4 regions of the Peribacillus sp. YIM B13481 genome follow, and region 2 is predicted to be linked to each of the others. Evidence: riboswitches for the same ligand, from Rfam matches in the RefSeq annotation. Region 2 holds a riboswitch; each other region holds the start of a gene.

Region 1 (4,212 bases), on a different contig from region 2:
GAAGGGAAATGCCGGAAGCGAACCACCTGTATATTAATAAAATGTACAAAGAAGTGGAAAGCTCACCCGAACATCATATCGCAACTGTGCTTTTATCTGCCAATATGAATGTGAAAATGAAATTTTTAAGTCAAAGGATGAACGATTAATTGATGCAGGAATGGAAAGAAGAAGAGTGTAAGATTGCCGTTGAAAAAGGGGAAACCTTTTGTTTATATTTATATACGCCTTTGTGCGGTACCTGTCAGGTAGCTTCCAAGATGCTGACGATATCCATGGAACTTTTCCCGGAATTGAAGGCAGGCAAAATGAATATGAACTATGTCCAAGCAATCGCCGAATCGTATGAAATTGAAAGTGTCCCTTGTTTATTGCTTTTCAAAAAAGGACAGCTGCACAAAAAAATATATGCCTTTCAATCCGTTCCTTATTTGTATGGATTGCTTAAGGAAATCAGCTAAGAAACCAATCAGAACCGGATTGGTTTTTTTATTGTGAACATGTTGCTCCCAAATTGAAACTAAAAAAAGAATATTCTAACAATTCATTGACTGATTAATTCTAAAATGCTATATTTTGAATTAAGAAAGTAACGGCTGAATTTAATAGTTCTTATCAAGAGTGGCGGAGGGACTGGCCCGACGAAGCCCGGCAACCGGTATAAATTTATATACGGTGCTAATTCCAGCAGAGTGTTGGCTCTGGAAGATGAGGTGTGTTTTAAAACCTCTTCTTGTGGAAGTGGTTTTTTTGTTTATGAAAGGCCAGGTTTTCATGAAATTCCAACTAAATCCATAGAAAAAGGTGAAATCATATGTCAGAGAAAAAGTTGCGTTTTGAAACATTGAGTGTTCATGGCGGTCTGCAAGCTGATGAAACAGGTGCCCGGGCAGTCCCTATCTACCAAAGCAATGCATACTTGTTCAAAGACACAGACCATGCAGCGAATTTATTTGGTTTAAAGGAGAATGGTTATATATATACACGACTCCATAATCCCACGGTCAGTGTTTTTGAGGAAAGAATGGCCTTATTGGAAGGCGGTATCGGCGGATTGGCAACTGCAAGCGGAATGGCAGCCATCTCACTGTCAATCCTGAATATTGCCGGTGCAGGGGATGAAATTGTTTCAGCCTCTACATTATATGGCGGCACGTATAATCTTTTTGAAAATACTCTTCCTAAATATGGGATTAAGGTGAAGTTCGTTTCACCTGATGACCCAGAAAATTTCAAAAGGGCAATTACGCCAAGAACAAAAGCCATATTTGCTGAAACGATCGGAAATCCAAGTTTGAGGGTCCTTGATATAGAAGCAGTAGCAGACATCGCCCACGAAGCCGGGATACCTTTAATTATCGATAATACCTTCGCTACACCGTATCTATGCAGACCAATTGATTTTGGGGCGGATATTGTCATCCATTCCGCTACAAAATGGATTTTGGGAAATGGAACGACGTTAGGCGGTGTCATAGTGGATGGAGGGAAGTTCGACTGGAACTCACCAAACTACCCTGGCTTTACGGAGCCTGACCCAAGCTACGACGGTCTTGTATACGCCGATGCAGTTGGACCTGCTGCTTTTATAACGAAAGCCCGAGTGCAGTTGCTTCGTGATTTAGGTCCTGCGCTAAGTGCCCAAAGTGCATTCCAGTTTACGCTTGGACTTGAAACGCTGCATGTAAGAATGAAAGAGCATCTTTCGAACACCAAGTCTGTCATTCAATATTTGGAAAATCACCCTGCCGTGACTTGGGTTTCACATCCCGGTAATGAGGATCATCCCGATAAAGCCCTTGCGGATAAATACTTGCCTAAGGGAGCAGGCTCTGTTGTGACTTTTGGAATACAGGGTGACCGCGATGCCGGGGCAAAACTTATCAATTCGGTGGAATTATGGTCCCATGTAGCTAATGTAGGGGATGCTAAGAGTTTAATCATCCACCCTGCCAGTACGACCCACCAACAATTGAATGATGCAGGTCTGGCGAAAGCGGGAGTGCGTGCTGATCAGGTCCGTTTATCCATCGGGATTGAAAATGCAGAGGATTTAATAGAAGATTTAGAGCAGGCAATTGAAAAAGCGACGAATATCGTCTCCCTGACGTCTAAAACGGTTTAAGAAAAAAGTCCAGTTCATTCTTTTACTAGAAATAATATACATTGCACTCCTTTTTTATCTATGATAAAATTTCCCCATACTAAAGAACTTAATGCTGTACAAATATTCTATATATTAGCTCTTATCAAGAGAGGTGGAGGGATGTGCCCGATGAAACCCGGCAACCGACAAGGAGATTCCTTGGAAAGGTGCCAATTCACACAAAGTTTAATTACTTTGGAAGATGAGAGGAAGGCCAGCTTCTTCACCTGCCTTTCTGCTCATGCAGAAAGGTTTTTTCTATTTCATTTGGGAAAACCTTCATGAAAGGAAAAAATGGTATTAAAAACTGACTAATAATGTAGAGAAATCAACTAAGTTCATAGGTTTTATTGGATAAAAGAGGTGAGCATTAATGATTACATTGACGAAAGTAAGTAAGCTTTTCCGAACAGGAAAAGGAAACGGTGAGACTATTAAGGCAGTAAATAATGTGAGTGTTGAAATAAATAACGGCGAAATTTTCGGTATTATTGGTTACAGCGGAGCGGGGAAAAGTACTTTGATCAGAATGCTCAATGGATTGGAAACACCTACAGAGGGATCCGTTGTGGTGGCTGGGAAGGAAGTTTCAAAAATTAAAGGGGCTCAGCTCCGTAAGGCACGTCAGGAAATCAGCATGATTTTTCAACATTTCAATCTATTATGGTCCAGGACGGTTCAGGAAAATATATCCTTCCCGTTGGAAATTGCAGGAGTTTCAAAACTTGAACGCACCAAGCGTGTGAACGAATTGATCAAGCTAGTCGGATTGGAAGGCAGAGAAAAGGCATATCCTTCGCAATTAAGCGGAGGGCAAAAGCAAAGGGTGGGAATAGCCAGGGCCCTAGCAAATGATCCTAAGGTCCTGCTTTGTGATGAAGCGACTTCTGCCTTAGATCCACAGACTACCGATTCCATACTCGAATTGCTTGTGGACATCAATCAGCGCCTGGGGTTGACGATTGTCCTGATAACACATGAAATGCATGTAATACGTAAAATCTGTCATCGCGTGGCCGTGATGGAGAACGGGCAAGTTGTTGAAGAGGGACCTGTCCTGGATGTATTCAAGAATCCTAAAGAACAAATGACGAAGCGTTTCGTGCAACAGGTAACGGAACCAGAAGAAACGAAAGAAACGATGGACCATTTGCTTGAACGCTTTCCTGCAGGTAAAGTGATTCAATTGACTTTTGTAGGTGATCATGCAGAAAGCCCGTTGATCACCAAGCTCGTACGTAACTTCGAGTTGGATGTCAATATCGTTCAAGGTAAAATATCCCAAACAAGAAGCGGTTCATATGGAACGTTGTTTATCCACCTTGATGGCAATGAGGATGAAATGCTCCGCGCAATAGAATTCATAAAAGCACAGCAGGTAGGCGTGGAGGTGATTACTCATGCTTGAAGAATTATTGCCGAATGTAGATTGGGAATCCATTTTAGACGCAACGAAAGAAACGCTTTATATGACAAGCATCTCTGTAATAGCTACCTTTTTTATAGGCATACTATTAGGGCTGATCCTGTTCTTGACAGGCAAAGGTAATATATGGGAAAATCGGGCGGTCAACGCAGTCATTGGTGCTGTCGTCAATATATTCCGTTCCATTCCATTTCTTATTTTGATCGTGCTGCTCATTCCTTTCACTAAAGCGCTTGTCGGTTCTATGATTGGTGAGAATGCAGCATTACCAGCACTTATTATCGGGGCGGCGCCATTTTATGCGCGTATGGTTGAAATTGGCCTCCGTGAGATCGATAAAGGTGTAATTGAAGCGGCTAAATCCATGGGGGCAAAAACGAGTACGATCATTTGGAAGGTCCTTCTTCCAGAGTCGATGCCGGCCCTTATTTCCGGGATTACGGTAACATCGATTGCATTGGTCGGCTATACCGCAATGGCCGGGGTCATCGGCGCAGGCGGGCTTGGTAATCTAGCCTATCTAGACGGCTATCAAAGAAGCCACAATGACGTTACGCTAGTAGCGACTATCGTTATTCTGATTATCGTCTTCATTATTCAAATTATTGGAGATGTGATCACATCTAAATTAGACAAAAGA
Region 2 (4,212 bases):
AAGGGAGAAAATTGTAATGAGCTGTCCTGCGGCAGCAAGGGTCACTCCAAGAGAATCCGCAATCTTATCCAAAATTCCGGATATGATGAATTCGGATGTTCCTACTAAAAAACTGATAATCGCTAACATGTAAATTTTCCATGTATTAAGCAAAATAGATTCACTCCTCATTAATGATTATTAATTTTATATAAAGACATATCTCAATATGTTAATATGTATGAATAAAAAATAAACATATCGCGAAATATCGAAATGTTAGAGAGAAAAATGAACCCAACCCTCTAATGTACGGATCAGGTTCATTTTCATACTTCTTCTTTCAAGAAATCAGTAATTTTTGAGATTGCCTCTTCATCTCGTTTGTAATACGTAAACTTTCCTATCCGCTCCGTTTTAATCAATCCTGCTCTAAGAAGCATCGAGAGGTATTGAGAGGCCGTGGACTGGGTCATGTTTAATTTTTCAGTAATCTGACTTACGCAAACGCCGGTTTCCTTCATGTCTATTCCCTCATGAGGGGTGAAGTGGAGTTCAGGCGCCTTGAGCCATTGTAAGATTTGCAACCTGGATTCATTGGATAATGCTTTAAATATCTCGATTGTTTTCATACATTTCATTATATCGAGAATTATCGATATGTCAAATGGTTTTATCATTCATCGTTAGTTTCATAAATAGCAAAACTTGATACCGTTATCTAAAGAGTCATTAAAGGAATGGAAATGTATTATTGCAAGAACCTAATCGGCTCCCTTATCAGTGCGGGCCGATTAGGTTGTTCAAATCCTGTAAATCAGAATTAAAGTCTCCGCTAAAAAATCATTTCCATACTTCTTTTGCTACATCAACGACGAATTTCAGCTTTTCCCATTGCTGTTCTTCGGTCAGCTTGTTGCCGTGATGGGTGGAGGCGAATCCGCATTGCGGACTTAAGCATAATTGTTCGAGAGGAACGAAGTGCGAGGCTTCTTCAATGCGTGCCTTAACAGCTTCCTTGTCTTCGATTTCTCCATTTTTTGAAGTGACGACACCCAGTACGACCCGTGCACCGCCATTTGGAATGTATTCCAATGGCTTGAAATCTCCTGAGCGTTGATCATCATATTCCAAGAAAAATCCATCCACTGTTTCTTTTGCCAATAAAGTTGGGGCGATACGGGCATAGCTTCCTTCAAACGCCCAAGTCGACTGGTAGTTCCCACGACATAGGTGTGTAGTGACGATAAGGTCTTCTGGTTTGCCTTCCAATGCGCCATTAATTACGCGAAGTGCAAGATCGATTAACTGTTCCCTCGTATATTTTCCATCTTTGAACTGGAAATCTGGAGCTGAAAGTCTGGCTATATATACATCATCCAATTGAAGATAACGTACACCTGCTTCATAAAAAGCCTTCAAAGCATGCTGATACGCTTTGATGATATCATTAGCATAGTCTTCAATATCAGGGTAGATGTCTTCATTATGAATGCCTACAGCAAATAATTGATTCGGACTGGGAATGGTTTGCTTGGCAACGGCGCGTCCGTTCACGATTTTGTTCAATTCAATGAAATCACGAATGAAGGGATGTTCGGGATTGAATGAAACCTTCCCGGTATTGCGGACGTTATATCTCTCTGTTTCGACACCATCGAATGTGAGACCTTTTTCAGTCACATATCCCTCGATGCCATTTAAATGTTCGAGGAAGTCAAAGTGCCACCATGTTCGTCTGAACTCACCATCCGTCACGGCCTCCAATCCAACTTCAATTTGTTTTTCGACAATCCGATTGATTTCTTCGGTTTCAACTTCACGAAGCCGCTCTGCTGAAATGGTACCTTCCTTAAATTGCTTCCTGGCAATATGTAAACGTTCTGGTCTTAATAAACTTCCGACGTGATCGGCCCTGAATGGTGCCTTCGTTAATGTGATTGACATGTTGCATTCCTTCTTTCCTTTTAAAAATAGGCTGTTTTCACATACTTTGTTGCTATTTATCAGGTAGTGAGTTGTGGTTGATTTCCCCTCCAGATGCTCGCTTTCCGCGGGGCGGGCGGTGAGCCTCCTCGGCGTAAACGCCTGTGGGGTCTCACCTGTCCCGCTGCTCCCGCAGGAGTCTCGCACTTCCGCTCCAATCAACCTTAAATAGTTTCGTTTTAAAAACAACAATCTTTACGAAAAGAGCCTAAAAATAAAACACCTCTTCTTAAAAATAAGAAGAGGTGTTGGCAGCAAAGCTATATACTCTTCTTATCTTCAAGTTTCTACACTTCTGGAATTAGCACAGTACATGATCAGTCTGTTGCTGAGGCATCAAAGGGCCAGTCCCTCCACCTCTCTGGATAAGAGTTGTCTATTAAATTAATTAAGACTATACAGGTAGTTTTTATAAAGGTCAAGTAATGAAGGTGGAAGATTTCGAATATACCGATTATTAATATGGGTTGAAATGTTAACTACATCAGGGAACCCGGCATATGCTATAACCGACGTTTCATATGAGCGGCAGGAGGGGAATGCAAGGATGAGTACATTCAGTCCATTCAAAAATGGCATACCGATAACGGTAACTGAAGCCATGATAGAGAAAATCTTAAGAATGAAATCATATGATCAGGTTATTAAAGTCGAGATTACACCAAAGCATATAGTGCTTTCCGGAACGACGGAAGTGAAAAAAATGATGTTTAAGAAAAATGTGGCTTTCCGGATTACATTAAAACCGGTTCACGTGGAAAAAAGAACGATTTCATTTGAATTAGTGGAAATGGAGCCTATTGACAGGAATTTCATTAACCAAAGGATATTTAACAAACCGCCATTTTTTGAATTCGAAAATAGAACGATCAAAATGAATGTTAATGCTTGGAACATCGTGAGAAAAATCCCCGTTGGCACAATTAAATCGTATGAGCTGGTCGAAGGTGCATTGAAAATGAAACTTTCAATATGATGGATCGTTTTTAGCCACAATATTTAAAGGGGATGCCAGGTATGATAGTGTAAGGGTAGGTTGAAATGCCATACCTCACAATGTGTTTGATAAATCAAGCTCTATAAAATATACTAAATTACTTATAGTTTTCCAGGAGATAAGGGGGGGAATAATGGACCAGAAGATTTTGCCTGCTTCAGCAAGCATGAAGGATTTCGAAAGATTTTTAGAAAGTTCCTATGAAATAGGTGTGTTTCTTGATTTGCATATATCACAATTGAAAAACGTAAGTATGATGGCAAAGCAGCATAATAAGAAAATGATTTATCATGTCGATTTGATCCATGGCATAAGAAGTGATGAGTACGCGACAGAATTCATTTGTCAGGAATATCATCCATATGGGCTGATTTCAACAAAATCAAACGTTATATTGAAGGCGAAGCAAAAGGGGGTCATTGCCATCCAGCGAATCTTTTTAATAGATTCACATGCTCTGGAGAAAAGTTATAAGCTGGTGCAGAAAACCAAGCCGGACTATATCGAAGTATTGCCAGGCGCCATGCCATGGATGATAAAAGAGGTGAAGGAACGATTGCAGACACCGATTTTTGCAGGCGGCCTCATACGTACTTCGGATGAAGTCCTGAACGCCCTTGATGCTGGAGCGTCGTCAATCACCACTTCCAAAACTGAATTATGGGATATCGTTTAATGGGGTCGAACGAGGAAGTTGAAAAAAAATACAGAAAAATAGAATAATTCCTCGTGAAATAATTGACAGCGTTTTCACAAACTAGTATATTGTAAATTATAAGTTAATATATGTGACGGAGACTAGGAGATTCACAACAGATCTATTCATAATTTATTTTATGAAGATAGTTCTGCTGTGGATCTCCTTTTATTTGTTGGCATGGTTTAAAAATTTATCAGGGGAGGGGTTTTATTCATGACTCCATTTTGGGGAGAAGTGGTAGGCACGATGATTTTAGTTTTATTCGGAGCAGGTATTGGGGCTGGTTCATCCTTAAAGGGTTCTTATGCAAAAGATGCCGGCTGGATCGTTATCACGATTGCGTGGGGATTGGCTGTTACAATGGGTGTTTTTGCAGTGGGGTCCATAAGCGGGGCACATTTAAACCCGGCTGTTACAGTAGCATTAGCTATCAATGGAGATTTTCCTTGGGCTGATGTGCCAGGGTACATCATGGCCCAAATGATAGGGGCAATTATAGGTGCGACTCTTGTATTCCTGCATTATTTACCACACTGGAAAGCTACGGAGG
Region 3 (4,212 bases), on a different contig from region 2:
TAGTGGGACCCATCGAGCCAGCCACATATCTTGGCCAATCTTCATTTGAATACTTTTCACATGCTTTAACGGCAAGCTCGGCTGAAATTTTATTAAGCTTGTAAGCGATTGTGCTTATTTGGTATTCTTCAAGCACGATGCTTGTCGCTCCGAAGGTATTTGTTTCAATGATATCAGCGCCTGCTGCTAAATATTTTTCATGGATGGATTGGATGATTTCTGGTTGTGTCAGTGATAAATACTCATTGCAGCCCTCGAATTGTTCCCCGCCAAAATCCTCTGCTGTTAAATTCTCCGCTTGGAGCATGGTCCCCATCGCTCCATCAAGAAGGAGAATCTTAGTATCCAACTGTTCTTGAATCGCTTTTTTATTCATGTACTGCCACCTCTGATGTTTGTTTACTATCGACTTTTCTAATATATTTCGTAAGTTCCGCCGTCATTTCATAGCGAAGGAACGGAGTAATTAAATATATGCCCTTGAATTTTTCCCTTGCCGCGTCCACTAGCTCTCGTGCGATATTCACCCCTTCAATCCTTGACTTTACAGGGTCATCCCCCGCTAAAGCCATAGCCCTTCTAACATTATCAGGCAATTTGATGCCTGGGATTTCATTATGGATGAATTCGGCGTTCCGTGTGCTTGTCAAGGGCATGATACCGATGAAAATCGGGGTCTCTAAATGTTTTGTAGCTTCATATACCTCTTCAATCTGCTCCACCGAATAAATTGGCTGTGTCAAAAAGGATTGAGCACCACATGCAATCTTCTTTTCCATTCTCTGAACAGCTTTATCTAGATATTTCACATTGGGATTAAAAGCGGCGGCAATTTTAAAATTTGCCCGTTGGCCCAAACTTTGACCGGAATAGGAAAGACCCTCATTAAATTGTTTGACCATACTTATCAGGTCAAACGACGATAAATCATAAACCGAAGTGGCACCTGGGAAGTCCCCAATTTTAGAAGGATCTCCGGTGATGATCAATAACTCGTTCAGCCCCACAGTCTGCAGACCCATTAAATGTGACTGCAGGCCAATTAAATTTCGATCCCGGCATGTTATATGCACCATCGGCGTTACATTCAATTGGTTCTTCAGTAAATTAGCCAGTGCATCATTCGATATCCTTGGTGAAGCAAGTGAATTATCCGCTAATGTAATTGAATCGACCCCTGCTTTTTTCAAAACCTCAGCACCAGTCATGAAACTCTCTATTCCCAACTTTTTCGGTGGATCAAGTTCAACTAGTATCGTCCTTTCAGTTTTGGCCTTTTCGTAAAGTGGGATTTCCAACTCTCTATCAATCACTTCAATTATTTCTATTTCACGGATTTTAGTAATTTTCTCTTTTACTGGAACCAAACTTCCAATTGCATTCTTTACAGCTTGAATATGCAAAGGCGTCGTTCCACAGCAGCCTCCTATGATCGTGGCACCTTGCTCACGCAGCTCGAGGGCACTTGAACCGAAATATTCCGGTACAGCTTTATAGACAAGCCTTCCATCCACATAATCCGGAAGGCTGGCATTAGGATAAATGGCAATCGACGCTTGCTTTGGCAAACTTACTTCTTCCAAGGCCCTAATCATATGATGTGGACCGAGACGGCAATTCACCCCAACAACATCGGCACCCAATTGCTCAAGTTTTTGAAAGGCTTCATTTAAATGGACTCCATTTTGAAGATTACCCAGTTCATGCATCGAAACATTTGCGATGATCGGCAGTCCAGTTTCATTTTTAACGATTTGCAGGACGGTTTCAAGTTCTTCCAGGTCATAGAATGTTTCTAGGAGAATCCCATCAGGATTTTCCATCAGCAGACTGTATAGCTGTTCTCGAAAACCTCGCTTTATCTCTTCAATGCTTAAATCCGATTTCCTGATACTCCGCTGTGCCCCTATGGTACCGAAGACATATGCCTTTCCTTTTGCCGCTTTTTTAGCAAGGATGACTCCCTGGCGATTGATTTTGCTTACTTCATCTTCTAGTCCATGGCGTTTCAATTTGTTGAAGTTGGCTCCGTAGGTATTCGATTGAAGGATATCTGCACCAGCTTCCAAATAAGCACGGTGGATGGACACTATTTGATCTGGGTTCGTACAGTTTAATTCCTCATAACATTGATCGATGCCATTAGAGTACAGTAAGGTCCCCATTGCCCCTTCCCCAACCAGCATTCTTTCTTTCACTTCTTTACGAAAATTCATCATTACATCCTCTCTCAAAAACAATCCTGTTTTTGTCGTTTTCTATGAGTATGAGAGAAAAGAAAAAAAACCTTCTCAAAGAAGAAGGTTTTTTGAAACATTCTCCTCATCTATCAAGCTCTGCTTGTTGGATTTAGCACCTTTGCCTAAGCTGGTTGCTGAGGTTTCTTCGGGCCAGTCCCTCCACCTCTCTCGATAAGATCCATTTATATAATTTTCACAAGATTTCAAAATTTGATTATATTTAATTTACATTAATAATCTGTCAATTTCAATACCTGATCGTCATTTTTTTCACTTTTGCAAAAATCATTCAATCTTTTGCAGCCTGGACTCCCTTTAATATCCTCCGTTTCCAGTCTTCCGCTAACGAATCCAGTTTAAGTAAAGCGTTTGCGCCTTCCAGCCCATCTCGTTTATGAAGGATCACCTCTGCTGCATAATGAACTGAAATTTTTTCTTGCAAACGATCTATTAGCACGATTTCGTTTTGTTTATTTATCGTTCCTTCTTGAAGTACTTTTGCAAAATAACCAGTGAAACTCGTTTTTAGCACGAGTTCCAAAAACTTAGGTTCTTGATTGAAGTGGGAAATGGTCGAACAAGGAATCCTCCCCTGGTTAATTTGAACAATCACTTCGCCTATTTGATAAATATCGCCGATATATGTTGATACTTCCGTCATCCCCGCTATGGTTAAATTTTCACCGAATGCAGGGATATCCAGCTTTTTAGAGAATTTTTCATTCCATAATGAATAATGCTCAAAGGGGTAAAAGCACAAAGCCCGATCAGGACCTCCATGGAACTTTACATTACCTACCCCATCACCAATTATGCCAGATCTAGTTACTGTCACATTATCCTGTGCTTGTTTATCCATGGCTGAAAAGATATCGATATTCGAAAAATTTTCCTGTTTGGCCCTTCCGGCATGAAGCGATTTGATTTTTCCATTTTCCATTTTTAACATCATCTTCCGTTCATTTTAATTTATATCATCCCATATGTTTAAATTATACTAAAAATCCATTTTTTCTGTAATTATTTATGAGAATATAGTGGATCGGAACATACAAAATCCCCCATGATCGGTAGAATATCATTGATTTCCAGAAAAAATCATAGGATAGTTTAGTAATTTTGTTGCTATTTCAGAATTAAATATGGTAGAATATGAACACAATATATAGTCGAAAACTACAACCGTTCGCCTATATGTTGATTTTCACGATTGAATTCCTCATTGTCGCTCTTTAGGGAGCGAATTTTTTTGCCTTCATTTGCATCCACTATTTCCTTTTAATCCCATTAATCGGATCACATCTAGATCCAATACCTATTTGTACATGCATTACTTATGTAATTTTAACGAATTATTTCTTTGTAAAGTCTTTCATAATCTTGCCATTCCCTTGGCTAAAACGAGCAAAAAGCCGAGCGACATAATGCGTCTTCCGCTCAGCTTCCTGTTTTATGCTTGTTTCTTTTTTTTCGGTGCCGCTTTCTTTCGGGTCGTCTTTTTCTTTTCTGGTTCATCATGTTTCGTTCGGTCAATGGATGCCTGTAAAGCCTCCATTAAATCTGTTACATTGTTGGAAACTGGCTCTTTTGTTTTGGCTGTAATCGTCGTTTGTCCCGTTTTCTTCGATTCAATCAATTCAAGTAATGCTGTTCGATAGTCATCGGTGTATTTTGCCGGATTGAAAGTAGTCGTTAATTGATCTATCAATAACACGGCAGTATCTATTTCCTTTTTTACAATGGTATCATTAGCAGGGATATTCGGTACATCCGCTGTTGAGCGAACTTCATCCGGGTAATGGATCGTTTCCATCACCAAGGTATTATCAACGACTCGAATTACCGCCATTTGTTCTTTTGAGCGAATGATGATTTTCGCTAACCCTACCTTATCCGATTCCTTGAGGGCCTGTCTCAGAAGGGAATAAGCCTTTATCCCTCCATCATTAGGCGACATGTAATAACTCCGGTT
Region 4 (4,212 bases), on a different contig from region 2:
TAATCATCAAGCTGATTCATGACCCCATCCGTTTCCTGACCTTTTATACCGTAATTCCAAAAACTCACTTTTTGTTCCGATTCCGGATTATTCAATTCATCCTCCAGACCTTCTACATATCCCTCCCCGTCCTTATCCCCTTTTCCAAAGGTTAACGAATCTCCAAAAGCCATTACCCTTTGCACATCTTTCGACTCCGAGGCCTGAAATTTATATGCAGCAAAACAAATAACTAGTACAATAATTAACAAACCTGCTACTTTTTTCATTGGTTTCTCCTTTTGTCTATTTACTATGAAGTATTTCATCATTTTAAATACCCAAAAATCTGTAGTTTTAACATACAAAAATGAATTGTCAGATAAATAGTAAAGAGTGTATGATAATATAAAACTTTCAATGGATTGGGCTTCATTCACCGGCCTTTATGTAAGCGGGATGATACCCTTTATTCTGGAGATTGAATATAAATGATAGATAGGAGTTTAAATGATGGCAGAGCACATAGAGTTTAGGGAGGCAGCACTTTCGGATTTACCCAGAATCGTTGAAATATATAATTCGACAATTGCTTCAAGAATGGTCACGGCAGATACGGAACCTGTATCCGTACAATCGAGGGTTAAATGGTTTGAGGAACATCATTCAGAAAGTCGACCGCTATATATCATTACTATAGAAGGGCAAACTGCCGGATGGATGAGCTTTCAATCTTTCTATGGCCGGCCAGCTTATGATTCTACGGCCGAAATCAGCATTTATATCGATGATTATTTCCGGGGAAAAGGAATCGGACAAATTTCGATTCAAAAGGCAATTGAAGTGAGCCCTAAATTAGGGGTGAAAACTTTATTAGGTTTCATTTTTGCCCACAATATACCTAGCCTGAAGCTTTTTTCAAAATTCGGGTTTGAAAAATGGGCAAATTTTCCTCGAGTTGCAGAGCTCGATGGCATTGAAAGAGATTTGATTATACTTGGGAAACGTGTCGATAATTAAAATATTCATTTAAAGCTATTGCCTTGAGCAGTAGCCTTTTTCGGATTAAGCGAGGCCGAAATGGAGAATTTAGAAATACCTATATCCTTTCTTAAGGGAAAAATATTCAGAATCTCTTTTATTTGTTAAAGCATTCAACAGCGTATCCAATTCTTGGCTTGCTTGAACAGTTAGAAGACTTGTTAAACCATAAATTGCCGCCAATTTGATCATTTCTTGTCTCTTCTCTTCTACTTTTTCAACAGTTACCTTCTGGCAAAGCATCAAGCCACCTCCCATTTATTCAATTTTTTTACACCTTCATCATAATGAAAATTATAGTTAAAATCAACTATTTATTTGAAATCAAATGTGTAATTTTACAGTTTAAATGTGACAAAAAGCCTATTTCATTTTCTAAATATGTATATATTGTGTCATCCCCTATATAAACATAAATAAAAAAAGCATCCACAAGTATAGACTGCGAATGCTTACATCATATCCCTTATCCCAAGATTATAGCCTATCGATTACTATGTCATCCATTCCGAAGGAGACTGGTTATTAGGTCTATTTATTACAATCTTATATTCATTTTCAAGTACTTTTAACGGGGCATCATAAAGGTGCCTTTCATCAGAGGTTTTGTATACTCCATTGGCCAATAACTCTTCAATAAGCATTGCCTTCCTCTGTTCAATCCTCTTAAATAATTCTGCCATGTAAATGGCTCCTTTCCTAGTCATCATAGAGCCCGCTTCTAGTTGAGCTAAACTGTATTAACCGGTTTGATTTCACCAAATTATATATACCTTTTCTAGTATGCCACTAAACGTTATTCCGCAAAAATAAAAGCCTCTTCTAATTCAAGAAGAGGCTTACAGTGTCCGTACGGCTCTTCTTATCTTCCAAGCAAATGCTTGTTGGATTTAGCACAGTTCCCAAAATGGGTCTGCTGCCGAGGTTTCTTTGGGCCAAGTCCCTCCACCTCTCTGGATAAGAATTCAATATATAAATGATGTAGAAATGATTTTATCCCAATAAACATCAAAAGTCAATTACCTGGTTCTTCCTTTTCCACTTGCCATAAATGGGTTTCCCCTTTCAAATGTGGGTTGCATTTTCTTGTCTTTCTGATATGATGTCAGTAATTACATACAATTCACACCACTAGGGGAGTCTTTTTTTAGACTGAGATGGAATTAGTTCCGGACCCTTTGAACCTGAACCGGCTCATACCGGCGGAGGGAAGTGGATGATATCGTCCATTTGCAGACTTTATCCATCTACCCCGTTCCGTATTCAGGAGCGGTTTTTTTTATGGATGTAAATAGGGGATCTATTCTAAAGGAGGATGAACAATGGAGAATACTAAATTAGAAACCTTCAGTGAAAGACTTCATGGACGGGCAAAAGAAATTTGGAAAAGGAACCATTCACATCCCTTTGTCCAGGCAATTGGAAACGGCACGCTACCTGAAAAAAAATTTTCTTATTATTTGAAGCAGGACTATATCTATCTCATGGAATATTCCAAGCTTTTTGCTCTAGGTGTCATCAAAGCTCATAATATCGAAACCATGGCAAGATTTTCCAGTATTTTAAACGAAACTCTTCAAGTGGAAATGGATATCCATCGGCAATATGCTTCGGAATTCGGAATCAGTACCAAGGAATTGGAAGAAACAGAACCTACGCCTACCACTTTAGCCTATACGGGTTACATGCTAAATGCAGCTCAGCATGGGACTTTGGCAGACCTCATCGCTTGTCTCCTACCATGTGCTTGGGATTATTATGAAATTGGTTTGATATTAAAAAAACAAAATGGTGAAGCATTGGAAAACAACCGCTACGCAGATTGGATAAGGTCCTATTCATCTCCTGAATTCGGTGAGGCACACAAGTGGCTGATTGCTTTATTGGAAGAATTAACAAGAGGCATGCCTGAAAAGGAACTTCTGAGATTAGAAAAGCACTTTTTGGTGACTTCCCGATATGAATATTTATTCTGGGATATGGTTCAAAATGAACAAGATTGGCCACTGTAGGTATTGGCCATGATGATGAATCCAATCAAGAAAATGACGTTGACTGCCATGATCACGGGTATAACGACTCTGACCAGTTCAATTATTTTCATCCCTGTCGGATTTGCTAAAATCTTCCCTATACAGCATCTGGCAAATGTCCTGACAGCCGTTTTATTGGGGCCTGCCTATTCGGTAACACAAGCTTTATTAGTTTCCATCATTAGAAACATGTCTGGTACCGGTTCAATTTTCGCCTTTCCTGGCAGCATGATAGGTGCACTATTGGCTGCCGTCCTTTATCGAAAAACACAAAGCTTGAAATTCGCCTGTCTAGGGGAAGTGATTGGGACCGGCATTCTCGGATCCCTATCCTGTTATCCACTTGCACTCCTCCTATTGGGGGAAAAAGCTGCTCTTTTTGGTTTTTTACCAGCTTTTATGCTTAGTTCATTCGCAGGTGCGCTTTTAGCTTTCATATTACTTAAAATACTTCTAAAAAATAATTATATGAAGGGGATTTTTTATGAAAACAGCATTAACCATCGCAGGCTCTGATTCAGGGGGCGGTGCTGGAATACAAGCAGATTTAAAAACATTTTCTGCACATGGTGTCTTTGGAATGTCTGCCATTACAGCTGTTACTGCACAAAACACAATGGAAGTGCGTTCAGTTCAGGCCATCGAAACAGCTATCATCTCGGATCAAATTGCTGCCATCTTTGAGGATATTCATGTCGATGCAGTAAAAATAGGAATGCTTGGATCAAAAGAAATAGTGAAAACAGTCGCTGCGTCCATTAAAACCTACTTACCTTCCATCGTTATCCTTGACCCAGTCATGATTTCAAAAAGCGGCCACCATTTGCTAGACGAAAAAGCTGTCACTGCCTTAAAAATGGAATTGCTTCCGCTTGCAACACTTGTAACCCCGAATGTACCAGAAGCGGAAGTCCTTACTGGCTTGTCGATTCGAACGAAACAAGATTTTTACAGGGCATGCATATCCATACATGAACTAGGTTCTAAAGCCGTTTTACTTAAAGGGGGCCATGCAGCAGGAAATCCAAACGATCTTTTTTATGATGGAACTGACTTCCAATGGATCAAGGGAGAACGCATTCATACACAAAACACACATGGTACAGGCTGTACCCTATCATCCGCCATTACATCCAACCTGGCAAATGGACTGCCATTG

The links. Region 2 has a riboswitch for S-adenosylmethionine ahead of ACFX4X_RS20310 (5-methyltetrahydropteroyltriglutamate--homocysteine S-methyltransferase). Riboswitches for the same ligand answer to the same signal wherever they lie in the genome.
Region 1: another riboswitch for S-adenosylmethionine. It lies ahead of ACFX4X_RS00335 (methionine ABC transporter ATP-binding protein); the one in region 2 lies ahead of ACFX4X_RS20310 (5-methyltetrahydropteroyltriglutamate--homocysteine S-methyltransferase).
Region 3: another riboswitch for S-adenosylmethionine. It lies ahead of ACFX4X_RS20070 (bifunctional homocysteine S-methyltransferase/methylenetetrahydrofolate reductase); the one in region 2 lies ahead of ACFX4X_RS20310 (5-methyltetrahydropteroyltriglutamate--homocysteine S-methyltransferase).
Region 4: another riboswitch for S-adenosylmethionine. It lies ahead of ACFX4X_RS13035 (Fur-regulated basic protein FbpA); the one in region 2 lies ahead of ACFX4X_RS20310 (5-methyltetrahydropteroyltriglutamate--homocysteine S-methyltransferase).

What each region holds. Positions count from the first base shown of each region.
Region 1 covers NZ_JBHZPE010000001.1:55,540-59,751, reverse strand. The annotation lists gene ACFX4X_RS00350 (toprim domain-containing protein) at 1-149, shown strand, start outside; gene ACFX4X_RS00345 (thioredoxin family protein) at 153-461, shown strand; SAM riboswitch class I at 610-715, shown strand; gene ACFX4X_RS00340 (O-acetylhomoserine aminocarboxypropyltransferase/cysteine synthase family protein) at 815-2,125, shown strand; SAM riboswitch class I at 2,244-2,355, shown strand; gene ACFX4X_RS00335 (methionine ABC transporter ATP-binding protein) at 2,520-3,554, shown strand; gene ACFX4X_RS00330 (methionine ABC transporter permease) at 3,547-4,212, shown strand, end outside.
Region 2 covers NZ_JBHZPE010000046.1:14,901-19,112, reverse strand. The annotation lists gene ACFX4X_RS20320 (MFS transporter) at 1-153, opposite strand, end outside; gene ACFX4X_RS20315 (ArsR/SmtB family transcription factor) at 309-611, opposite strand; gene ACFX4X_RS20310 (5-methyltetrahydropteroyltriglutamate--homocysteine S-methyltransferase) at 823-1,926, opposite strand; SAM riboswitch class I at 2,236-2,337, opposite strand; gene ACFX4X_RS20305 (hypothetical protein) at 2,513-2,941, shown strand; gene ACFX4X_RS20300 (glycerol-3-phosphate responsive antiterminator) at 3,096-3,638, shown strand; gene ACFX4X_RS20295 (MIP/aquaporin family protein) at 3,876-4,212, shown strand, end outside.
Region 3 covers NZ_JBHZPE010000045.1:2,392-6,603, reverse strand. The annotation lists gene metH (methionine synthase) at 1-376, opposite strand, end outside; gene ACFX4X_RS20070 (bifunctional homocysteine S-methyltransferase/methylenetetrahydrofolate reductase) at 369-2,216, opposite strand; SAM riboswitch class I at 2,320-2,418, opposite strand; gene ACFX4X_RS20065 (MOSC domain-containing protein) at 2,530-3,180, opposite strand; gene ku (non-homologous end joining protein Ku) at 3,691-4,212, opposite strand, start outside.
Region 4 covers NZ_JBHZPE010000019.1:54,111-58,322, reverse strand. The annotation lists gene ACFX4X_RS13050 (DUF459 domain-containing protein) at 1-269, opposite strand, end outside; gene ACFX4X_RS13045 (GNAT family N-acetyltransferase) at 493-999, shown strand; gene ACFX4X_RS13040 (aspartyl-phosphate phosphatase Spo0E family protein) at 1,069-1,263, opposite strand; gene ACFX4X_RS13035 (Fur-regulated basic protein FbpA) at 1,515-1,703, opposite strand; SAM riboswitch class I at 1,880-1,984, opposite strand; TPP riboswitch at 2,144-2,248, shown strand; gene tenA (thiaminase II) at 2,343-3,032, shown strand; gene thiW (energy coupling factor transporter S component ThiW) at 3,048-3,569, shown strand; gene thiD (bifunctional hydroxymethylpyrimidine kinase/phosphomethylpyrimidine kinase) at 3,538-4,212, shown strand, end outside.